3 regions of the Micromonospora sp. NPDC048935 genome follow, and region 3 is predicted to be linked to each of the others. Evidence: predicted binding sites of a transcription regulator. Region 3 holds the regulator's gene; each other region holds the start of a gene.
The links. Region 3 encodes HrcA, which represses chaperone genes, less so after heat shock. Its sites were predicted from a motif close to GGTTNGCACNCTCNNNNNGAGNGTGCNAACC; they were not measured.

Region 1 (7,396 bases), on a different contig from region 3:
CGCGGGCCGGCACGCGGTGATCTATGGTCGGCGACCATGGACGTCGAGATCACCGAGCTGACCCCCGACCTGGCCGACACCGTGGTACGGCTCCTCGGGCAGGCCCTCGACCTGCCCGAGGACGCCGCCGAGGCCGCTCCCCTCGTGGACGTGCTCTGGCCCCGCGCCAGTGCGGACCGGCCGGTGGTCGGGCTGGGCGCGTACCGGGGTGTGGAGCTGGTCGGGGTGCTGTTCTGCTCGGTGTCGTCGACCAAGCCGGACAGCGGGCACGTGGACCTGGTCGCGGTCCTCCCGGAGCACCGCCGCCGGGGCGTCGGCCGGGCACTGCTGCGGCGGGCCGAGCGGGTGCTGGCCGAACGCGGGGTGACCGAGGTGCTGCTGGCCGGGAACCCGCCGTACTACGCGTGGCCGGGCATCGACGTCCGCTACACCCCGGCGGTCTGCGCCGCCCTCGCGCTGGGCTACCAGCAGGACCGGACCGCCTGGAACATGACCACCGACCTGTCGTACGACGGGTCGCCGGCACTGCGGCCCACCGACACCGCCGAGCGGCGGCTGGCCGACCAGGGCGTCACCGTACGCCGCGCGGAGCCGGCGGACCTGCCGGCGCTCACCGCGTTCGCCCGGTCCACCTTCGGTGGCACGTGGGACGGCGAGCTGGCCGGGTCGGTGGGTCGCGACGGCGCGGGCTGCCACCTGGCAGAGCGGGACGGCGAGGTGCTCGGCTTCGCCGCGTACGGGTCGTCCCGGCCGAGTTGGTTCGGGCCGATGGGCACCGCGCCGGCCGCCGAAGGGCTGGGCATCGGTGGTGTGCTGCTGCGACGCTGCCTGGCCGACCAGCGGGCGGCGGGGCTGACCCGGGCGGAGATCGGCTGGGTGGGGCCGGTGCCGTTCTACTCGGGCAGCGCGGGTGCGCGAATCGAGCGGGTCTTCTTCCTGTACCGCCGGACCCTGCCGGGATAAACAGGGCAAACAGGACATAGATCCATTCGCCCGCGTCGGCCATCGACGCCCCCTACCGTCTTGGTAGAGGAGGCAGCCATGACCACGGATGACGACCAGACCGAGGACGGCCCGCCGATCACCTGGAAGCCGGTCGGTGAACTCCCCGGCCAACTGCCGTTCGACCGGCTGGACTACGGCGACGCCGAGCAACTGGCCGAGATGACCACCGACGGCGAGTCGTCGGTGGTCGACCAGCCGCAGGAGATGGTCGACGCGCCGATCCAACTGCTCCCGCCGTACGACCGGGCGCACAAACGGCGCAACCAGCGCCCACTGCCCACCTGACGACGAACGGGGCGGACCGCGTCAGCGGCCCGCCCCGTTCGGTGTGTCGGAACTGGACTCAGAAGTCCATGTCCCCGCCACCCGGGCCAGCCGGGGCAGCCGGGGTCTTCTCCGGCTTGTCCGCGACGACGGCCTCGGTGGTGAGGAACAGCGCCGCGATGGAAGCGGCGTTCTGCAGCGCCGAGCGCGTCACCTTGGCCGGGTCGATGATGCCCGCGGCCAGCAGGTCGACGTACTCGCCGTTGGCGGCGTTGAGGCCGTGACCCGCTTCGAGGTTACGGACCTTCTCCACCACGACGCCGCCCTCAAGGCCGGCGTTGACGGCGATCTGCCGCAGCGGGGCGTCCAGCGCGACCTTGACGATGTTCGCACCGGTGGCCTCGTCGCCGACCAGGTCGAGCTTGTCGAAGGCGGTCTTGCCGGCCTGCACCAGCGCGACGCCACCACCCGGGACGATGCCCTCCTCGACGGCCGCCTTCGCGTTGCGAACGGCGTCCTCGATGCGGTGCTTGCGCTCCTTGAGCTCGACCTCGGTGGCCGCGCCGACCTTGATGACCGCAACGCCGCCGGCCAGCTTGGCCAGCCGCTCCTGCAGCTTCTCCCGGTCGTAGTCGGAGTCGCTCTTGTCGATCTCGGCCCGGATCTGGTTGACCCGACCCTGGATCTGCTCGGCGTCACCGGCACCGTCGACGATGGTGGTCTCGTCCTTGGTCACCACGACCTTGCGGGCGCGGCCCAGCATGTCGAGGCTGGCGGCGTCGAGCTTGAGGCCGACCTCCTCGCTGATGACCTGGCCACCGGCGAGGATCGCGATGTCGGTCAGCATGGCCTTGCGGCGGTCACCGAAGCCCGGCGCCTTGACGGCGACCGACTTGAAGGTGCCACGGACCTTGTTGACCACCAGGGTGGCGAGGGCCTCGCCCTCCAGGTCCTCGGCGATGATCAGCAGTGGCTTGCCCGACTGCATGACCTTCTCCAGGATCGGGAGCAGGTCCTTCACCGACGAGATCTTGCTGTTGGCGATCAGGATGTACGGGTCGTCGAAGACGGCCTCCATACGCTCCGGGTCGGTCATGAAGTAGGCCGAGATGTAGCCCTTGTCGAAGCGCATACCCTCGGTGAGCTCCAGCTCCAGCCCGAAGGTGTTGCTCTCCTCGACGGTGATGACGCCTTCCTTGCCGACCTTGTCCATCGCCTCGGCGATGATCTCGCCGACGGTGCTGTCGCCAGCGGAGATGGAGGCGGTGGAGGCGATCTGCTCCTTGGTCTCGACGTCCTTGGCGAGCTTGGACAGCTCCTCCGAGACGCTCGCGACCGCGGCCTCGATGCCCCGCTTCAGGGCCATCGGGTTGGCGCCGGCGGCCACGTTGCGCAGGCCCTCGCGAACCAGGGCCTGGGCCAGGACGGTCGCCGTCGTCGTGCCGTCACCGGCAACGTCGTCGGTCTTCTTGGCGACCTCCTTGACCAGCTCAGCGCCGATCTTCTCGTACGGGTCCTCGAGCTCGATCTCCTTGGCGATGCTCACACCATCGTTGGTGATGGTGGGGGCACCCCACTTCTTCTCGAGCACGACGTTGCGGCCCTTGGGGCCGAGGGTCACCTTTACGGCGTCGGCGAGCTGGTTCATGCCCCGCTCGAGGCCGCGGCGCGCCTCTTCGTCGAACGCGATCATCTTGGCCATACGGCGTTGTCCTCCTGGACACTCACGGGCCACCCGAGATGTGTGCCCCGGATGGGCCGCCTGGTGTACGCACCTTGGGACGTCGCCACCTGGCGACGACGACGTCCTTCGGCCGGGCCGGATAGCCCGCGACGACCGGCCATGTGCCGCCCCGGCGTCTCCACGCCGGTGCAACCTGGCCCCACCGTCCCGACCATTGGCACTCACGGTATGCGAGTGCCAATGACTTGTTTAGCACTCTCCCCTGCCGAGTGCAAGCACGATGGTGCCGCTCAGCCGAGTTCCGTCGCCAGTCCGGCAGTGTTCACCGGCCCCTCATGGGCGCGTTGCTCGGCGTACGTCACCAGCAGGCCGGCCTGCTGGGCGAGGTGGGCCGGCAGGGCCAGCACGGCGGTGACCCCGATCACCACCACCGCCCCGATCGCGGTGCCGGGCGACGAGAGGGGATCCGTGCCGAACGCGGCCGTGCCCTCCTCCTCCAGGGCACCGGAGATCACGTTGACGACGATGACCGCCAGGGCCACCAGAGCGACCCGACCGAGCAGGAGGCCGAGCCGGTCGTGGAACATCCGGAACGACCGGCCGATCGGGTTGTGGCGTTCGAAGAGGTAGACCGGGCCGGCCATGCTCAGCGCGAACGTCAGGTAGATGCCCGGCAGCAGGCAGAAGCACATGCCGATGCCGACGAGCAGGCCGATCAGCAGGGTCCAGCCCCAGAGTCCGAATGCCCGACGGAGGCCGTAGCGCAGCGCGGAATCCAGGCTGCCCGGCTGACCGGACGCCTGCTGCGTGATCACCCAACTGCCGGCGGCCCACCCGACGGCCTGCACCAGGCCGACCAACAGACTGCCGCCGAGCAGCACCACGAGAAGGCCGACGAGATCGGCGACGAAGGTGTCCGGCAGCACGGGAGTCGACTCCGAGCCGACCTGGGCCTGCCATCTCGCCGTCGGGTCGACGCCGAGGGAGATCACCGAGAGCGCGGCCGCCGGCAACGCCTGGGTGAGCAGCATGATGGGCACCAACTGCCGCCAGCCCCGGCGCAACGCTCCCGTACCCCGGTTGAACCAGCCGGCCAGACCGGCACCGGGTAGGGTGACCAGGGGATCGTTCGGGTCGAATCCGTAGCCCGGCGGGTACCAACTGACCGGCGGCCCCGGATACCACGGCTGGGCGCCGTAGGGACCCGACCCGGGTGGGTAGCCGCCGGTGGGCGGGAACGCCCAACCCTGCGGCGATGGACCCCAGGCGCCCTGCGCCGGATCCCAGCCGGGTGGCGGGCCAGCCGGAGGTACGCCCGGCCGCACCTCGGGTGGCGTCTCCGGTGCCGCGCCGGAACTGCCGTACGGCACGGTCGGATCGGACGGACCCGGCTGCCCCGAGGGTGGGTTGGGCGGGGGCGGCTGGTCAGTCATGAACGCTCCTCGGCATCGGCTGGAACGGCCACGATCTTCCCGGTTGCGTGCCCGTGCCGCCAGCCCCGACGCGCGGGGCCGATCGAGGAGGAAAACTCAGCCGACGACGCGGACGTGCTCGGCCTGCGGGCCCTTCTGACCCTGGGCGATCTCGAACTCCACCCGCTGGCCGTCGTCCAGCGCCTTGTAGCCGTCCATCTCGATCGCGGAGAAGTGAACGAACACGTCCTGACCGCCGTCGACGGCGATGAAGCCGTAGCCCTTTTCGGCGTTGAACCACTTCACGGTGCCCTGTGCCACGGTGCACTTCCCTCACTCTGCGCGGTGTTGCCTGACCTGGCGCTCGGCACGGCCGGACGCCCACCGGCCACCACCCCAGCGATCGATGGCGACCATTGAATAAGGTGACCGAAATCGCACGCTACACGAGGAGTGACGGCCGCGCACGGCCACAAATCTGACACCTTCCGGGGCGGTCCGACTGCGCCGGCCGGTCGGGTTTTTCGATCCACCGGATCCACGTCGACGAATGCCGGCGCAGCTCGGCCGGAACGGCCACGGACCCTGTGGTAGGCATGCGGGCATGACCACCGATACGGGCGCGACCGCCCAACGGCGGGCGGAGATCCGCCGGGTCCGCCCGGAGGACGCCGCCCGGATGCGGGCACTGCGCCTGGAAATGCTCGCCGACGCGCCGTTGGCCTTCCTGGAGACCCTGGCGGACGCGGCGGCCCGACCGCACGCCGAGTTCGCCGCCCGGGTCGCGTACACCTCGACCGGTCCCGTTAACGCGCAGTTCGTCGCCGACCCCGGTGGCCGACTGGTCGGACACGCCGGTGGCACGGTCGCCCCGAACGAACCCGGGCTCACCGTGATCTACGCCGTGTACGTCACGCCGGCCTGGCGGGGCAGCGGCCTGCTCGGCGAACTGATCGACGGGGTGGCTGCCTGGTCACGGGCCTGCGGCCGACCGGAGCTGCTGCTGGAGGTGGTGGTCGGCAACGACCGCGCCTACCGCGCCTACCAACGCCTGGGCTTCACAGACACCGGGGTACGCGTCCCCCACCCCACCATCCCAGTCCTGACCGAGCTACAAATGCGCCGCACCGCGTAACCCAGGGCAAAACCACTGAGATGCTGCCCTCAAAATGCTGGCAGCGCCGCCACCACCGTGCCCACGAAGGGTTTCCGGGGCAGCCCGCCCCGCGCAGGGATCAAGCCTGACCGCCCGGAGCGGGGTGGGCTGCCCCGGAAACCCACAACCGCAACCACCTACACGTGACGCCGAGACTGCACGATCCGGAACCGGTTGGCCACGTAAGCCCCATCGGTCAACGCCGAGTTCGCCGCCGCGTTGGCGCCACTGCCGTGGAAGTCGGAGAACGCCGCCGACTGGTTCACGAAGACCCCGCCGGTGAGGTTGCAGGACAGGTGCACACCGACCTCGACAGCGACCGCCTCGGTGGCGTCCAGCACCGCCTCGTCGGTGGAGTAGACCCCCGCGGTGAGCGCGCCCTTCTCGCCCACCGTCCGGCGCAGCAACTCCAGGCTGTGCGCGGTGGAGTCGGTCGCGATGGCGAACGAGATCGGCCCGAACCACTCCCGGCCGTACGTCTCCGCGTCGTCCGCGGCCAGCTTCACGATCGTCGGGGTACGCACCACCGCGTCGGCGTACGACGGGTGGGTCACGGCCCGTGACTCCAGCACCGGCTCGCCGACCTTGGTCACCTCGGCCAGCCGCTCCAGCACCCCGTCGTTGACGATGGCGCCGGTCAGCTCGACGCCCCGCGCCGGGTCGGCGGTCAGCTTGCCGACGGCGGCGGCGATCCCGCCGGCCACCTCGTCGAAGCTCTTGTGCCCCTGGTCGGTCTCGATGCCACCGGCCGGGATGAGGATGTTCTGCGAGGTGGTGCACATCTGGCCGCTGTAGAGGGTCAGCGTGAATCCGAGGTTGCGGCACATGCCGGCGAAGTCGTCGGTGGAGTCGATGACCACCGTGTTCAGCCCGGCCTTCTCGGTGTAGACCGACGCCTGCCGGGCGTGCGTCTCCAGCCAGTCGCCGTACTCGGTGGAGCCGGTGAAGTCGACGATCTTCACGGCACGGTGCAGGGCGAGGTCGCTGGCGAGCTTCTCACCGGGGGCCTCGGCCGCCAACATGATCAGATTCCTGTCGAAGCCGGCCTCGGCGAGCACCTCCCGGGCGTACCTCACGGTGATGGCCAGCGGCAGCACCGCACGCGGGTGCGGCTTCACGATCACCGGGTTGCCGGTGACCAGCGAGGCGAACAGCCCGGGGTACGAGTTCCAGGTCGGGAAGGTGTTGCAGCCGATCACCAGCGCCACCCCGCGCGGCACCACGTGGAACGTCTTGGTCATCCGCAGCGGGTCGCCCTTGCCGGCGGCCTTCTCCCAGCCAGCCGTGCCCGGGTGCCGGGTCATCTCGGCGTACGCGTACGCCAGCGCCTCCAGCGCCCGGTCCAGCGCGTGCGCACCGCCGGCCTGGAAGGCCATCACGAACGCCTGCCCGCTGGTGAACTGCACCGCGTTGGCCAACTCGAAGATGTGCTTGTGCAGCCGGTCGAGGATCTCCAGGCAGACACCCACCCGGGCCTGCGGGCCGGCGTCGCGCCACGCCGGCAGCGCGGCGGAGGCGGCGTCGACCAGCTCGCCGGGGCCGGCGTGCGGGTACCGCACCGCCAGCTCCACCCCGAACGGGCTCGTCTCGGTGGCGACCCGGTCGCCGGTGCCCGGCTGGTCGAGCGGGAAGTCACGGCCGAGGTACGCCTCGAAGGCGGCCTTGCCGTCGGCGGCGGCGGTCTCGCCGTACACCCGGGGGCTGGGGGATTCGGGATAGGCGGACCAGTAGCCCCGCTCCGTGATCGCGGTCAGCGCACGGGTGAGGGTGTCGGCGTGCCTGTCGTACAGGGGATGCGGGGTCTCCGTCATGCCCGCCATCATGCCTGAGTACGGCCCGCGAGCAGTAGCGCGAATGCCCGGCAGCGGCGCATGC
Region 2 (7,396 bases), on a different contig from region 3:
CCCGGTGTTCGGGTCGACCGAGTTGGCTCGGCTGGCCGCCACGATGCCACCGATGGCGGCCATGGACGAGCAGATCACGAAGACGGAGATCCGGATCCGGTCGACGCCGATGCCGGCCCGGCGGGCCGCTTCCCGGTTGCCGCCCACGGCGTAGATGTGCCGGCCGTAGCTGGTGCGTTGGAGCACGAAGGTCCAGATGACCAACAGCACCGCGATGATCGGTACCACGATCGGCACGCCCTTGAGCGAGACGATGAGGACGTTGCGGCTGCGCTCCAGGTTGAGCACGTACACCGCGGTGCCGAGGATGAGGGCGAGCCCGCCGATCCGCAGCGCCACCACCGCGATCGGGTCGGTGATCAGGCCGCGGGCCGACCGGTTGCGGTGGCGCAGCAACTGCACCGCCGCGTAGCCGACGACGGCGACAGCGGTCAGCGCCCAGCCCAGGGCGGGGGCGAGGTTGCGGTTGGCGATGGCGACCAGCACCTCGTCGCGGACGGAGATGTTGGTGCCCTCCTGCACGAGCAGCAACACGACGCCCTGGAAGGCGAGGAAGCCGGCGAGAGTGACCACGAAGGACGGAATGCCGATCTTCGCGACCAGCATCCCGAGCGTGGTGCCGATGACCACACCGGTGGCGATCGCGGCGAGCACGGCGACCCACCAGGGGTAGCCGAGCACGGTGACCACATTGGCCAGCACCGCCGCGCAGACGCCGCTGGCGAAACCGGCGGAGAGGTCGATCTCGCCGAGCAGCAGCACGAAGACCAGGCCCATCGCGATCAGCGTGACCGCCGCACCCTGGGTGAAGAGGTTGGCGAAGTTACCGGCCGACAGGAACGACGACGGCCGCATGATCGCGAAGACCGTGCACAGCACGATCAGCCCGAGTACGGCCGGGAGCGCGCCGACGTCGCCGCCGCGTACCCGGCTGAAGTAGTTGCGGACGTGGCCCCCGACGGTCGGCGCCGGTGTGACGGCCGCGGGGCCGTCCTTCCGCACGGCGGTGGTGGTCATCGGGCGCCTCCTGAGATCGAGTCGGCCGGCTGCGGGCCGTCGCCGTTGCTGCCCGGGTCGGTGGCGAGGCCGAGCCCGCCCGAGCGCCCGGCGGTGATCAGCTCGACCACCTGGGCATGCGTGATGTCGGTGGTCTTCACCTGGGCGACCATCTGGCCGAGGTACAGCGCGGCGATCCGGTCGGAGACGGCGAATACGTCGTTCATGTTGTGCGAGATGAGCACCACGGCCAGGCCGTTGTCGGCGAGGCGCCGGACCAGTTCGAGAACCTGGGCGGTCTGTGCCACGCCGAGCGCCGCGGTCGGCTCGTCCAGGATGACGAGCTTGCTGTTCCACAGCACCGCCTTGGCGATGGCCACGGTCTGACGCTGACCGCCGGAGAGGCTGGACACGTGTTGACGCAGTGAGGTGACGGTGCGGATGGAGAGCCCCGCCAGGGTCTCGGCGGCGAGCTGTTCCATGGTCGGCTCGTCCAGGACGATGCCGCTGTGCTTCTCCCGGCCGAGGAACATGTTCTGCACGATGTCCAGGTTGTCGCAGAGCGCGAGGTCCTGGTAGACGACCTCGATGCCGAGCGTGGCGGCGTCGCGGGGACTGCCGATGTGCACCTGTTCGCCGTTGAACAGGACCTCACCGGCGTCGGTGGGGTAGATGCCGCTGATGCACTTCACCAGGGTCGACTTGCCGGCGCCGTTGTCGCCGACCAGTGCGGTCACTTCGCCCGGGTGGACGCTCAGGGCGACGTCGCGGAGCACCTGGACGGGACCGAAGCTCTTGTCGATCCCGCGGAGTTCCAGCAGGGGAGTCGCGGACACGGGGGTCTCCTTCTTAAGGGAGGGTCGGGGGCCGTCCGGCGGGCGCCGCCCGGCACGGGAGGGTGCTCCCGTGCCGGGCGGCGATTGTCGTTCCGGCGGGTACTGCGGCGTCGGTCAGCTGATGCCGGCTTCGGCGCAGAACTTGGCGTAGGCCCCGGTGCAGACCTGCTCCTTGGTCGCGTAGCCGTCGGCGACGACGTCCTTGACGTTGTCCTTGTAGATGGCCTTCGGGGTGAGCAGCACCGAGGGGACGTCCCGGCCACCCTCCGGGTCCTTCACCGTCTGGCCGGTGTCCTTCTTCTCGCCCTTGGCCAGGGTGATGGCCAGGTCGGAGGCCGCCTTGGCCTCTTCCCGGACGGCCTTGTAGACGGTCATGCACTGGTCACCGGCGAGGATGTTCTGCAGACCCTCGACGCTGGCGTCCTGCCCGGTCACCGGCACCTTGCCGTTGAGCTTGTTCTTCTTCAGGATCGAGATGGCGGCGTTGCCGAGAGTGTCGTTGGCGGCCAGCACGCCGTCGATCTTGCCCTTGGTCGCGGTGAGCTGCTGCTCGAAGATGGTCGCGGCGGTGGGGCCGTCCCAGCCCGGCACGGCGTCGTCCGGGCCCTTGGTGTATTCCTTGGAGTCGAACTTCGGCTTGAGCACCGAGTCGTAGCCGGCCTTGAACAGGGTGGCGTTGTTGTCGGTGGGGGAGCCGTTGAGGTACGCCACGACGGGGTTCTTGGCGCCCTTCTCGGTCAGGCACTTCGCCAGACCCTCGCCCTGGAGCTTGCCGACGGTCTCGTTGTCGAAGCTGACGTAGTACTGGGCGGAGCCGCCGAGGGTGAGCCGGTCGTAGTCGATGGTGGCGACGCCCTGCGACTTGGCCTTGTCGAGCACGGCCTTGCCGGTGCCGGAGTCCAGGTTGACGATCATCAGGGCGGTGACGCCGCTGGTGATCATCTGGTCGGCGATCGTCTGGAATGCGGCCTTGTCGTTCTGGGCGTTCTGGATGTCGTATTGGACGCCGGCAGTCTTGAACGCCTCTTCCAGGAAGCGGCGGTCCGCCGTCTCCCAGCGGGGGGAGGACTTGCTGTCCGGAAGGATCACGCCGATCTTGGGAGTCTTGGCCGAGCCGGCCTTGTCGCCGCCGGAGTCGTCGCTGCAGGCGGTCAATCCGCCGGTCGTGAGCAGGCCCACGGCGGCGATGGTGAGGATCCCCTTACGCATGTGCAGGGTCCTTTCGGGGGTGGGGGAGGTGTTGTTTTTGTTGTGTCCGGCAACGTATTGCGCGTCACACCGCCTCCACAAGACCGCTCAGGTGCCTAGTTTGTTGGCGGCGATAACAATTCAGCAACGCGACTGTTACTCCGTGGGTATCCCACGGCGTAGTCGACGTAACGAAGGGTGTCAGCGGGTCTGCAACGGCGCGGTACGGGCGTCGGTCAGCGCCACCAGATCCGCCGCGGCCAGTTCGAGTTGCAGGCCGCGCCGACCAGCCGAGACGTAGATCGTCGGAAGATCCAACGCGGATTCGTCAAGCACCGTCGGCAGTCGCCTGCGCTGCCCGAGCGGGCTGATCCCACCGCGTACGTAACCGGTGGCCCGCTCGGCGACCGCCCGGTCGGCCAGCGCCGCACGCTTGCCACCGACCGCCGCCGCGAGTGCCTTGAGATCCAGCTCGCCGGTGACCGGCACGACCGCCACGGTGAGCGCGCCGTCGACCTCGGTCACCAACGACTTGAAGACACGCTCCGGTGCCACGCCGAGCGCCACCGCCACCAGCGCGCCGTAGTTCGGGGAATCCGGCGACACCCGGTAGGGATGCGTGCGGTGCGCGACTCCCCGCTTGACCAACAGTGCCGTCGCCGGGGTGCCCTGTCCTGCCACACCAGCGACGCTAGGGCATGTGTCAAAGCCCTCGGCCCGACGGGGCTTGACGCCCGCCCTGGTCGACCGGCCGACCGATCAGCACTGTCGGTGCGCCGGCGACCCGGGTGAGCACCAGGCTCGCCGCCGCGTCGCCGGCCAGCCGCAGATCCCGCCGAAGCTGCTCCGGGGTGAGCGCGGAACCCCGCTTGAGGATCTCCACCCGGCCCACCCGGCGCTCGCGCAGCAGCGCCCGCAGTCGCTTGAGCGAGAACGGCAGCACATCGGTGATCTCCAGGCAGCGCGCGTACGGGGTGTGGGTCGGCTGGTCGGCGTAGAGGTAGGCGATGCTCGGGTCGCCCAGGTTGGCGTCCAGCTCGGCGGCCAACTCGGCGACGAGGTGCGCGCGGACCACGGCCGGGTCCGGGTCGTACAGGTAGCGCCGGGGCGGCCCGACCGGCGCCTCGTCGGCACCCGAGCCGGTGAGCTGGTGGCGGCGGGTCTCGGTGCCCTCCTGGCGGTAGAGCGTGGCGCGGCGGGGCACCTCCGCCAACTCCCCGCACCAGAGCGCGGCCTCGACCAGGTCGCCGTCCACGCCGACCCACTCCGCCTCCGCACCGACCGGAATGAGCGCGTGGTCCAGGCCCGGCGCCACCTTCACCACCGTGCGCGGCACCCGCTCGGCCAGCCCGGTGACGAAATCCCACGGAGGCGAGTAGGCGCGTGGGTCGAAGATCCGTCGACCGGTGCCGCTGCTGCGGCGGGCCGGATCGCAGAAGACCCCGTCGACCCGGGAGACGTCGAACACGGTGGCATCCCCGCACTCGACAGTGAACAGCTCGGCCAGCCCGGCCGCGGCGGCGTTGGCGGCGGCCATCGCCGCGGTCACCGGGTCGGCCTCCACCCCGTACACCCGGATGCCGGCACGAGCGGCGGCCAGCGCGTCCGCTCCGAGGCCGCACCCGAGGTCGGCCAGGGTGCGCACACCGGCCGCGGACAGCCGGGCGGCCCGACGGTCGGCGACCACCCGGCGGGTGGCCTGCTCCAGGCCGGGACGGGTGAGGAACATCCCGGCGGCCACCGGACCGAACTTGCCGACCGCCCGGTGCCGCAGCTCGGCCTGGGTGAGCGCCGCCGCGGCCAACGTCGGCGGCACCCCGGCCGCGCGCAGCGCCGACGCCGCGACCAGCGGATCACCGCCGGCCAGACCGGCCGCCGTCGCGAGCGCGGCCGACCCCTCGGGGGTACGCAGCGCCGCCAGCTGATCGAGGTCCACCCGGCCATTGTCCCGGCCCGGCCTGTTCGCCCAGAGGGTGGTGTCGCCAGCCGGTGTCGGGGCTTGGCCGGCGGGCCGGGCGCGGTGTGGAAGCGGGATCGGCTCCAGCATGCCGACGAGGAGACCCCCGGGTATCCAGGCGTGTCGCGGTAACGACTGGCGGAAATGTGGCGACACAGACTGCGGCGCGCTGGCACTCTCCTTGACGGAGTGCTAGCCACGGAATAACCTGCGATTAGCACTCTCACCCTGAGGGTGCCAGCTTCCGGGTCTCGCGACCCGGGTGCGCACGCCAGGCGGACCGGCACCCGCGACGACGGTCCCGCCCGGTGGCATGAGGCAGATTGACGCTGGTTGGCCCCGCCGGCCAGCAACGAAACCAGTACCCCAGGAGGGTATGCCCGTGACTACCGCGACCAAGGTTGCGATCAAGCCGCTCGAGGACCGCATCGTGGTCCAGGCGAACGAGGCTGAGACCACCACGGCGTCGGGCATCGTGATCCCCGACACCGCCAAGGAGAAGCCGCAGGAGGGCACCGTCCTCGCTGTGGGCCCGGGGCGCGTCGACGACAACGGCAACCGGGTTCCGGTTGACGTGCAGGTCGGCGACACCGTCCTTTACTCGAAGTACGGCGGCACCGAGGTCAAGTACGCCGGCGAGGAGTACCTGGTGCTCTCCGCCCGCGACGTCCTCGCGGTCATCGAGAAGTAAGCAACCGATCAGTTCCATTGCCCCGGTCCGGCTCGCCGGGCCGGGGCAGTGGCGCTTCGAAGGGACATTAATGGCGAAGATCCTGAGCTTCTCGGACGACGCCCGGCACCTGCTGGAGCACGGTGTCAACGCCCTCGCGGACGCGGTCAAGGTCACCCTCGGCCCGCGCGGGCGCAACGTCGTCCTGGACAAGAAATTCGGTGCGCCGACGATCACCAACGATGGTGTGACCATCGCCAAGGAGATCGAGCTCACCAACCCGTACGAGAACCTTGGCGCGCAGCTGGTCAAGGAGGTGGCGACGAAGACCAACGACGTCGCCGGTGACGGCACCACCACCGCGACCGTGCTGGCCCAGGCCATGGTCCGCGAGGGTCTGCGCAACGTGACCGCCGGGACCAACCCGGCCGGCCTCAAGCGGGGCATCGACGCGGCGGCCACCAAGGTCTCCGAGGCGCTGCTCGGCCGTGCCGCGGAGGTCACCAGCAAGGAGTCGATCGCGAACGTGGCGACGATCTCCGCGCAGGACGCCACGATCGGTGATCTCATCGCCGAGGCGATGGAGCGGGTCGGCCGCGACGGTGTCATCACCGTCGAGGAGGGCTCGATGCTCACCACCGAGCTGGACGTGACCGAGGGTCTCCAGTTCGACAAGGGCTTCATCTCGCCGAACTTCGTCACCGACCTGGAGAGCCAGGAGTCCGTCCTCGAGGACGCGTACATCCTGGTCACCACCCAGAAGATCTCGGCGATCGAGGAGCTGCTGCCGCTGCTGGAGAAGGTCCTGCAGAACAGCAAGCCCCTGCTGATCATCGCCGAGGACGTGGACGGCCAGGCGCTCTCCACCCTGGTGGTCAACTCGCTGCGCAAGACCCTCAAGGTCTGCGCGGTCAAGGCCCCGGGCTTCGGTGACCGGCGCAAGGCGATGCTCCAGGACATCGCGATCTCCACGGGCGCCGAGCTTGTCGCCCCGGAGCTGGGCTACAAGATCGACCAGGTTGGCCTGGAGGTGCTCGGCACCGCTCGGCGCATCGTGGTCGACAAGGAGAACACCACGATCGTCGATGGTGGCGGCCAGAAGGCCGACGTCGCCGACCGGGTGGCCCAGATCCGCAAGGAGATCGAGGCCTCCGACTCCGACTGGGACCGGGAGAAGCTGGCCGAGCGGCTGGCGAAGCTCTCCGGTGGCATCGCCGTCATCAAGGCTGGCGCGGCCACCGAGGTCGAGATGAAGGAGCGCAAGCACCGCATCGAGGACGCCATCGCGGCGACCAAGGCCGCGGTCGAGGAGGGCACTGTCCCCGGCGGCGGCGCCGCCCTGGTGCAGATCCTCTCGGTGCTCGACGACGACCTGGGCTTCACCGGTGACGAGAAGGTCGGTGTCTCGGTCGTGCGCAAGGCGCTCGTCGAGCCGCTGCGCTGGATCGCCCAGAACGCCGGTCACGACGGTTACGTCGTGACGCAGAAGGTCGCCGACCTCGACTGGGGCAACGGTCTCGACGCCGCCAAGGGCGAGTACGTCGACCTGGTCAAGGCCGGCATCATCGACCCGGTGAAGGTGACCCGCAACGCGGTCACCAACGCCGCCTCGATCGCCGGCCTGCTGCTCACCACGGAGAGCCTCGTGGTGGAGAAGCCGGAGCAGGCCGAGCCCGCCGCCGCCGGCGGCGGCCACGGTCACGGCCACCAGCACGGCCCGGGTTTCTGACCCGGTAGCTGAACCGGGGC
Region 3 (7,396 bases):
TGGCGGTGCTCGACGCGGCCGGCCGGGCCGGCGCCGAGCGGGCCCTGGCCGACGGCCTGCTGGCCGCCGACGAGTACGCGGCCGGCCGGGCGGTGCTCACCCTGCGCGGGCGGCTGCTCGCCGACGCGGTCGTGCGCGACCTGCTGCCCTGAGTGGGCCCGCCGCCCCCGGGGTGGGGCAGCGGTGCACCGGACCGGCCGGGGGAGCGGCCGGACCGGATCACTTGATGAAGTTGGCGGACATCGGGTAGCGGTAGGGGGTGCCCTCGTTGGCCTTCATGCCCGCGATGATGCCGAACAGGATCTGGATCACCACGACGGCGACGCTGGGCAGGAAGAGCAGGCACCAGCTCACGAAGAGCAGCACGAACGCGATGGCCGACCAGAGGATCTGGAAGTTGAGGGCGGCCAGCGCGTGCGCCCGGACGGCCGGCGACTGGTTGCCGCGGGCCAGGTAGGCGACGAGCGGCGCGACGAAGCCCAGCGGACCAAAGCTGACCAGCGCGCCGAGGGCGCCGCCGAAGTGCGCGACAAGCGCCCAGGTCTTGTCCTCGTTGGTGGCGTAGCCACCACCGGGGCCGCCGCCGGTCGGATATCCGCCAGCGGGGTAGCCGCCGGGCGGATAGCCTCCGGGCGGCGGATAGCCACCCGCCGGAGGGTAGCCACCTGACGGCGGTTGGTCACCGGTGGGCGGCGGATAGCCACCGGCCGGGGGATAGTCGCCCGGGCCGGACGCCCCGGACAGTGGTGCGGTGGGTGGCTCGGCCGACGGGTACGAAGTCGGCTCCGGCGGATAGTTGCCGGGGTCACCCGCGCCGGGAGGGCGAGGAGGTTCAGTCATGGGTGTCACGGTAGGTGCCCGTGGCAACGCGGCACCAGAGGGGCCAACGTTGATCATCGCGCCGGTGGGTACGCCGACGTAGACTGGCACTCGTTACAGTCGAGTGCCAGGGCGGCTCGGCGGGGCCCCACGGCGCCGGCGGCCGACGTGCGACAGGAGGTGCGGAGGATGGGTCTCGACGACCGAAAACTCGCCGTGCTCCGCGCGATCGTCGAGGACTACGTCTCCACCCAGGAGCCGGTCGGCAGCAAGGCGCTTGTCGAGCGGCACCAGCTCGGGGTGTCCCCGGCCACGGTCCGCAACGACATGGCCGTGCTGGAGGAGGAGGGCTACATCCGGCAGCCGCACACCAGTGCCGGCCGGGTGCCCACCGACCGCGGCTACCGGCTCTTCGTCGACCGGTTGTCCCGGGTCAAGCCGCTCAGCCCGGCCGAGCGTCGGGCCATCGAGCGTTTCCTGGTCGGCGCGGTCGACCTCGACGACGTGGTGCACCGCACGGTGCGACTGCTCGCCCAGCTGACCCGGCAGGTGGCAGTCGTGCAGTATCCGAGTCTGGCCCGCTCCTCGGTCCGGCACCTGGAGTTGGTGCCGATCTCCACCACCCGGCTGATGCTCGTCATGATCGCGGACACCGGGCGGGTCGAGCAGCGGCTGGTGGAGCTGCCCGGGCCGGTGCCGGCCGACGACGTCATGGACCTGCGCCGGCTGGTCAACGAAAAGCTCGCCGGAGCGCGGCTGTCCGACACGCCACCGTTGGTGCAGGCGCTCGTCGAGGAGGCGCCGGCCGGGCTGCGCCCGACCATGACCACGCTCGCCACCGTCCTGCTGGAGACGCTTGTCGAGCGGCACGAGGAACGCATCGCGCTGGCCGGCACCGCCAACCTCACCCGGGGCGGTCTGCTCGACTTCCAGGGTTCCCTGCGACCGATCCTTGAGGCGTTGGAGGAGGAGGTCGTGCTGCTCAAGCTCATCGGCGAGACCGAGCCGAGCACGACCCGTGTGCTGATCGGCGACGAGAACGAGTTCGACAACCTGCGGGCCGCCTCCGTGGTCAGCACCGGCTACGGCCCGGGCGCCACCATTCTCGGTGGCCTGGGGGTGCTGGGGCCGACGCGGATGGACTACCCCGGCAACATCGCCACGGTCCGCGCCGTGGCACGCTACGTGGGCGAGTTGCTGGCCCAGAACTGATTGGTCAGGGCCGATGCGGCCGGCTGCGGCCGCCGACCGGCGCAACGCGAGACGAACATGAGGACACGGAACGCAGTGGCCAGGGACTACTACGGCATTCTCGGTGTGAGCCGGGAAGCCTCCGATGACGAGATCAAGCGCGCCTACCGCAAGCTGGCGCGCCAGTTCCACCCGGACGTCAATCCGGACCCGGAGGCTCAGGAGAAGTTCAAGGACATCAACGCCGCGTACGAGGTCCTCTCGGACGACCGGAAGCGGCAGATCGTCGACCTGGGTGGCGACCCCCTCGCCCCGGGTGGCGGTGGCGCCGGCGGTCCGGGTGGCCCGGGTGGTGCCGGCGGCCCGTTCGTCGGTTTCCAGGACATCATGGACGCGTTCTTCGGTGGCGCGGCCGGTGGTGCCCGGGGCCCGCGACCACGGACCCGCCCGGGTGCCGACGCGATCCTGCGACTCGAGTTGGACCTGCACGAGACGGCGTTCGGCGTCGAGGCGCCGATCACCGTCGACACCGCGGTGCTCTGCACCACCTGCTCCGGTGCCGGCACGGCCGCCGGCACGCACCTGGCGACCTGCGAGGCGTGCGCCGGCCGCGGTGAGGTGCAGTCGGTGCAGCGCACCTTCCTCGGCCAGGTGGTCTCGGCCCGACCGTGCACCGTCTGCCAGGGCTACGGCACCACCATCCCGCACCCCTGCCCCACCTGCGCCGGTGACGGCCGGGTGCGCACCCGCCGGTCGTTGACCGTCAAGATCCCGGCCGGCGTCGAGGACGGCATGCGGATCCGGCTGGCCCAGCAGGGCGAGGTCGGCCCGGGTGGCGGCACCGCCGGTGACCTCTACGTGGAGATCCACGAGCGGCCACACGACGTGTACTCCCGCAAGGGCGACGACCTGCACTGCCGCGTCACGGTTCCGATGACCGCGGCGGCGCTCGGCACCCGACTGACCATCAAGACCCTGGACAGCGAGGAGACGGTCGACGTCAAGGCCGGCACCCAGCCGGCCAGCACGCTGCGACTGCGCGCCCGGGGCGTGCCCCACCTGCGCGGCACCGGCCGGGGTGACCTCTACGTGCACCTGGACGTGCGGACCCCGACCAAGCTCGACCCCGACCAGGAGAAGATGCTGCGCGACTTCGCGAAGACCCGCGGTGAGGAGGTCGCCGAGTTATCCAAGCAGGGCGGCTTCTTCTCCCGGATGCGCGACGCGTTCAACGGGCACGCCTGAGGTGTCCGCGCCGCTGTTCCTGGTGGAGGCGCTGCCCACCGGCGACGCGCTGACCCTGGACGGCCCGGAGGGGCACCACGCCGCCACCGTGCAGCGGCTGCGCGTCGGCGAGGAGTTGCTGCTCGCCGACGGCCGGGGTGGCACGGCCGCCGCCGTGGTCACCGCCGTCGGCCGGGGCAGCCTGGAGGTCAGCGTCACCTCCCGGGGGTACGCGGACGCGCCAGTACCCCGGATCGTCACCGTGCAGGGCATCGCCAAGGGCGACCGGGGCGAGCTGGCCGTGCAGGCGATGACCGAGGTCGGGGTGGACGAGATCGTGCCCTGGGCGGCATCGCGCTCGGTGACCCAGTGGCGCGGCGACCGAGGCGTACGGGCCCGGGAGAAGTGGGTGGCCACCGCCCGGGAGGCCGCCAAGCAGGCCCGCCGCCCATGGCTGCCGGTGGTGGCCGGTGCGCCGGACGAGTCCACCGCCACCGTCGCCCGCCGAATCGCCGGTGCCGCCGCCGGGTTCGTGCTGCACGAGGAGGCCGACGAGCGGCTGACCACCGCCGAGCTGCCCACCGTCGGCGAGATCGTCCTGGTGGTCGGCCCGGAGGGCGGCATCGCCCCGGCGGAGCTGACCGCGTTCCGCGATGCCGGTGGTCAGCCGGTGCGGCTCGGGCCGTCGGTGCTGCGTACCTCGACGGCCGGAGTGGCGGCGCTCAGCGTGCTCGCGACCCGCCTCGGCCGCTGGTAGCGCGTCGCCGCGCATCCTCAGCGAGATCTTGGAAGGAAAAGGCCCTTCCAAGGGCGCTTTCCTTCCAGGATCTCGTCGGAACGGAGTCTCAGCTGCGCAGGTAGGAGGCGCCGTTGAGGTCGACGATCGTGCCGGAGGCCCATTCGGCCTGTGGCGAGGCCAGCCAGTGCACGGCGGCGGCGATCTCCTCCGGTTGGCCCACCCGGTCGAACGGGCTCTGCGCCCGGATGGCCGCGCCCCGCTCGCCGCGCAGGTGCTCGGTGGTCATGTCGGTCGCCACGAAGCCCGGTGCGACCGTGGCGACCGTTATGCCGTACGGCGCGAGCGCCACCGCGAGGGACTGGCCCAGCGCGTTCAGCCCCGCCTTGCTGGCGCCGTACGCCGGCTGGTCCGGCTCGCCCCGGAACGCGCCCCGCGACGAGACGTTGACGATCCGACCACCGCGCTGGCGCATGTGCTGGGCGGCGCACCAGGTGACGTTGCCGGCGCCGGTCAGGTTGGTCTCCAGCACCTGCCGCCAGCGCTGCTGCCACTGCTCGTACGAGGTGCCGAAGATCGGGTGCGGGTCGTCCCGGTCGCCGTACGTGCCGGCGTTGTTGACAAGCACGTCCAGCCCGCCGAGCAGCTCGGCGGCCCGGTCGACCATGGCCCGGACCGCGTCCGGGTCGGTGAGATCGGCGCGGACCACCACGTGCCCGGCGCCGGGCAGCAGCGCGCGCAGCTCCTCGGCCGCGTCGGCGGAGTCGCGGTGGTGGATCGCCACCCGATCGCCGCCGGCCGCGAACGCTGTCGCCACCGCGCGGCCGATCCCGCGCGAGGCCCCGGTCACCAGTACCGCCCGATCCGTCATGCCGGCCATCCTGCCCCGCCGCCGCTCTGCTCTCTACACTGCCCCGATGGGATCCGACTGCCTGTTCTGCCGCATCGTCGCCGGGGAGATTCCGGCCACCGTGGTCCGGGAGACCGAGACCACGCTCGCCTTCCGTGACATCGACCCGAAGGCGCCGGTGCACGTCCTGGTCATTCCGAAGGAGCACTACGCCGACGTCGCCACCCTCGCCCAGGGCGACCCGGCGCTGGCCGCGGACGTGCTGGCGACGTCCGCCGCGGTGGCCGAGGACGAGGGCCTGCTCGGCGACGGTTTCCGGCTGATGTTCAACACCGGTGTGTACGGCGGGCAGGAGGTGTTCCACGTGCACGCGCACCTGCTCGGTGGCGCACCGCTCGGCCCGATGCTCGCCCGGAACCTGGCGTGAGCAGTGGGCTCGGCGTGGTGCCGCTCGCCGGGGCGCGGCGGATCAGCGGGCCGCGTGCCGGGGCGCGGCGCAGCGGAGCGGCGGCGTGACCGCGGGTTCCGGGGTCGACGCCCGGATGGACGAGCGGCTGGGTCGGCTGGTCCGCAGGGTGCAGGCCGAGGCCCGGGTGCCGGCGGTGTCGGCGGCGTTGCACCGGGCCGACCGACCGCTGTGGAGCTGCACCGTCGGCGCGACCGGCACCGACAGCCCGTTGGGGTCGGGCACCCAGTTCCGCATCGGCTCGGTCACCAAGACCTTTACCGCGGTGCTGGTGCTTCAGTGTCGCGACGACGGGCTGTTGGACCTGGACGACCCGGTCGGCCGGCACCTGGACCTTCCGGCACACGGCGAGCTGACCGTCCGCCGGTTGTTGTCACACACCGCCGGCCTGCAACGCGAGCCGTTCGGTGACATTTGGGACAACCTGCGCGCGCCGGACGCCGGCCAACTGGTGGCCGAGCTGGACCGGGCCGAGCGGGTGCTGCCGACGGCCCGGCGGTTCCACTACTCCAACCTCGGCCTGGCCGTGCTCGGTCACCTTGTCGCCCGGCTGCGCGGCGCGAGCTGGGCGCGGTCGCTCACCGATCGGATCCTGACCCCGCTGGGGCTGACCGACACCACCGTGACGCCTCGGCCGACGGCGGCCACCGGGTTCCTGGTCGACGCGTACTCCGACGAGGCCCACCCGGAACCGCCCACCGACTTCGGCGCGGTCGGCCCGGCCGCCCAGCTCTGGAGCACCGCTACCGACATGGCCCGCTGGGCGGCGTTCCTCGCCGACCCGGCCGCACTCGACCCTTCCGGCGCGGTCCTCGCCCCCAGCACGCTCGACGAGATGCGCTGGCCGCTGACCACCACCGACGAGACGCTCTGGGGCGCGGGCTTCGGGCTCGGGCTGATCCTCGTCCCGCAGGGGGAACGGGTGGTGCACGTGGGGCACGACGGGGCGATGCCCGGTTTCCTCGCCGGGGTGTACGGCCGGCGGGGCGGCGACGGCACGGCCGGCGCGATGGGTGCCGCGGTGCTCGGCTCGTCCGGCACGGCGGCCGACCTGTTCGACCTGCCGCACCTGCTGCTCGCCGCGGCGGTCGAGCACGACCCGGCCGAGATCGAGCCCTGGCGGCCCGGCCCGCCAGCTCCGGCGGACCTGCGGGGAGCGCTCGGCCACTGGTGGGGCGAGGGCTTCGACTATGTCTTCTCCTGGCACGACGGCACCCTGCGGGCGCGTCGGGCCGCCGATCCGGCCGGACGTCCGCCAGCGATCTTCACCCCGCTGCCGGACCAGCCGGACGTGTTCCGCACGGTCTCCGGTCGGGAGGCCGGTGAGCTGCTGCGGCTGACCCGCGACGAGGCCGGCGCGGTGGTCCGGATGCACTGGGCGACGTACCGGTTCACCCGTCACCAGGAGACCTTCGACAGGTACGACTTCCGGGCCGGGCGTTGATCGCGGCCAGCGGAAATGGGCGCGGTGCGGCCCGCGTTGAACGGATACGATGGGTGTAACGTCCGCACGCCGTGCCAGCAGGGCCGGCGCCGAGATCGAGAGCAGGTGCGCAGGGCCCTTCGGCCCAACCTATGACCGGCACCCCACCTCCCGGCCCGCCCCGGGTGCAGACCAAGATCACCGTGCCCGACTCGAAGATCATGGTCAATCTGCTCGGCGCAGGCGACGAGATCCTCCGGCTCGTCGAACGCTCGGTCAGCAGTGACGTGCACGTCCGCGGCAACGAGATCACCATCACCGGTGACCCCGCGGACAACGCCCTCGCCGAGCGGGTCTTCAGCGAGCTGCTCGAACTCATCGAGAAAGGCGAGACCCTGACCACTGACGCCGTCCGGCGTACCGTCGGCATGATCGAGCAGGGCAGTGCCGAGCGGCCCGCCGAGGTTCTGACGCTCAACATCCTCTCCCGCCGCGGGCGCACCATCCGTCCCAAGACGCTCGGGCAGAAGCGGTACGTCGACGCGATCGACACCCACACCATCGTCTTCGGCATCGGCCCGGCCGGCACCGGCAAGACCTACCTGGCGATGGCGAAGGCCGTCCAGGCGTTGCAGGCCAAGCAGGTCAACCGGATCATCCTGACCCGACCGGCGGTGGAGGCGGGTG

Region 1: the regulator HrcA is predicted to act here: its motif matches at 3,166-3,196, upstream of groL (chaperonin GroEL).
Region 2: the regulator HrcA is predicted to act here: its motif matches at 5,190-5,220, upstream of groES (co-chaperone GroES).

Annotation. Positions count from the first base shown of each region.
Region 1 is NZ_JBICTZ010000004.1:284,782-292,177, reverse strand. Features, by position in the region: gene ACGFIW_RS14570 (GNAT family N-acetyltransferase) at 37-963, shown strand; gene ACGFIW_RS14565 (hypothetical protein) at 1,042-1,290, shown strand; gene groL (chaperonin GroEL) at 1,349-2,971, opposite strand; gene ACGFIW_RS14555 (hypothetical protein) at 3,244-4,386, opposite strand; gene ACGFIW_RS14550 (cold-shock protein) at 4,483-4,686, opposite strand; gene ACGFIW_RS14545 (GNAT family N-acetyltransferase) at 4,970-5,500, shown strand; gene paaN (phenylacetic acid degradation protein PaaN) at 5,659-7,332, opposite strand.
Region 2 is NZ_JBICTZ010000019.1:91,658-99,053, forward strand. Features, by position in the region: gene ACGFIW_RS32965 (sugar ABC transporter permease) at 1-1,017, opposite strand, end outside; gene ACGFIW_RS32970 (ATP-binding cassette domain-containing protein) at 1,014-1,832, opposite strand; gene ACGFIW_RS32975 (sugar ABC transporter substrate-binding protein) at 1,947-3,041, opposite strand; gene ybaK (Cys-tRNA(Pro) deacylase) at 3,222-3,701, opposite strand; gene ACGFIW_RS32985 (methyltransferase domain-containing protein) at 3,724-4,956, opposite strand; gene groES (co-chaperone GroES) at 5,354-5,668, shown strand; gene groL (chaperonin GroEL) at 5,739-7,376, shown strand.
Region 3 is NZ_JBICTZ010000011.1:69,117-76,512, forward strand. Features, by position in the region: gene hemW (radical SAM family heme chaperone HemW) at 1-152, shown strand, start outside; gene ACGFIW_RS26525 (DUF4870 domain-containing protein) at 220-897, opposite strand; gene hrcA (heat-inducible transcriptional repressor HrcA) at 1,009-2,031, shown strand; gene dnaJ (molecular chaperone DnaJ) at 2,107-3,255, shown strand; gene ACGFIW_RS26540 (16S rRNA (uracil(1498)-N(3))-methyltransferase) at 3,257-3,991, shown strand; gene ACGFIW_RS26545 (SDR family NAD(P)-dependent oxidoreductase) at 4,080-4,841, opposite strand; gene ACGFIW_RS26550 (histidine triad nucleotide-binding protein) at 4,888-5,247, shown strand; gene ACGFIW_RS26555 (serine hydrolase domain-containing protein) at 5,363-6,730, shown strand; gene ACGFIW_RS26560 (PhoH family protein) at 6,862-7,396, shown strand, end outside.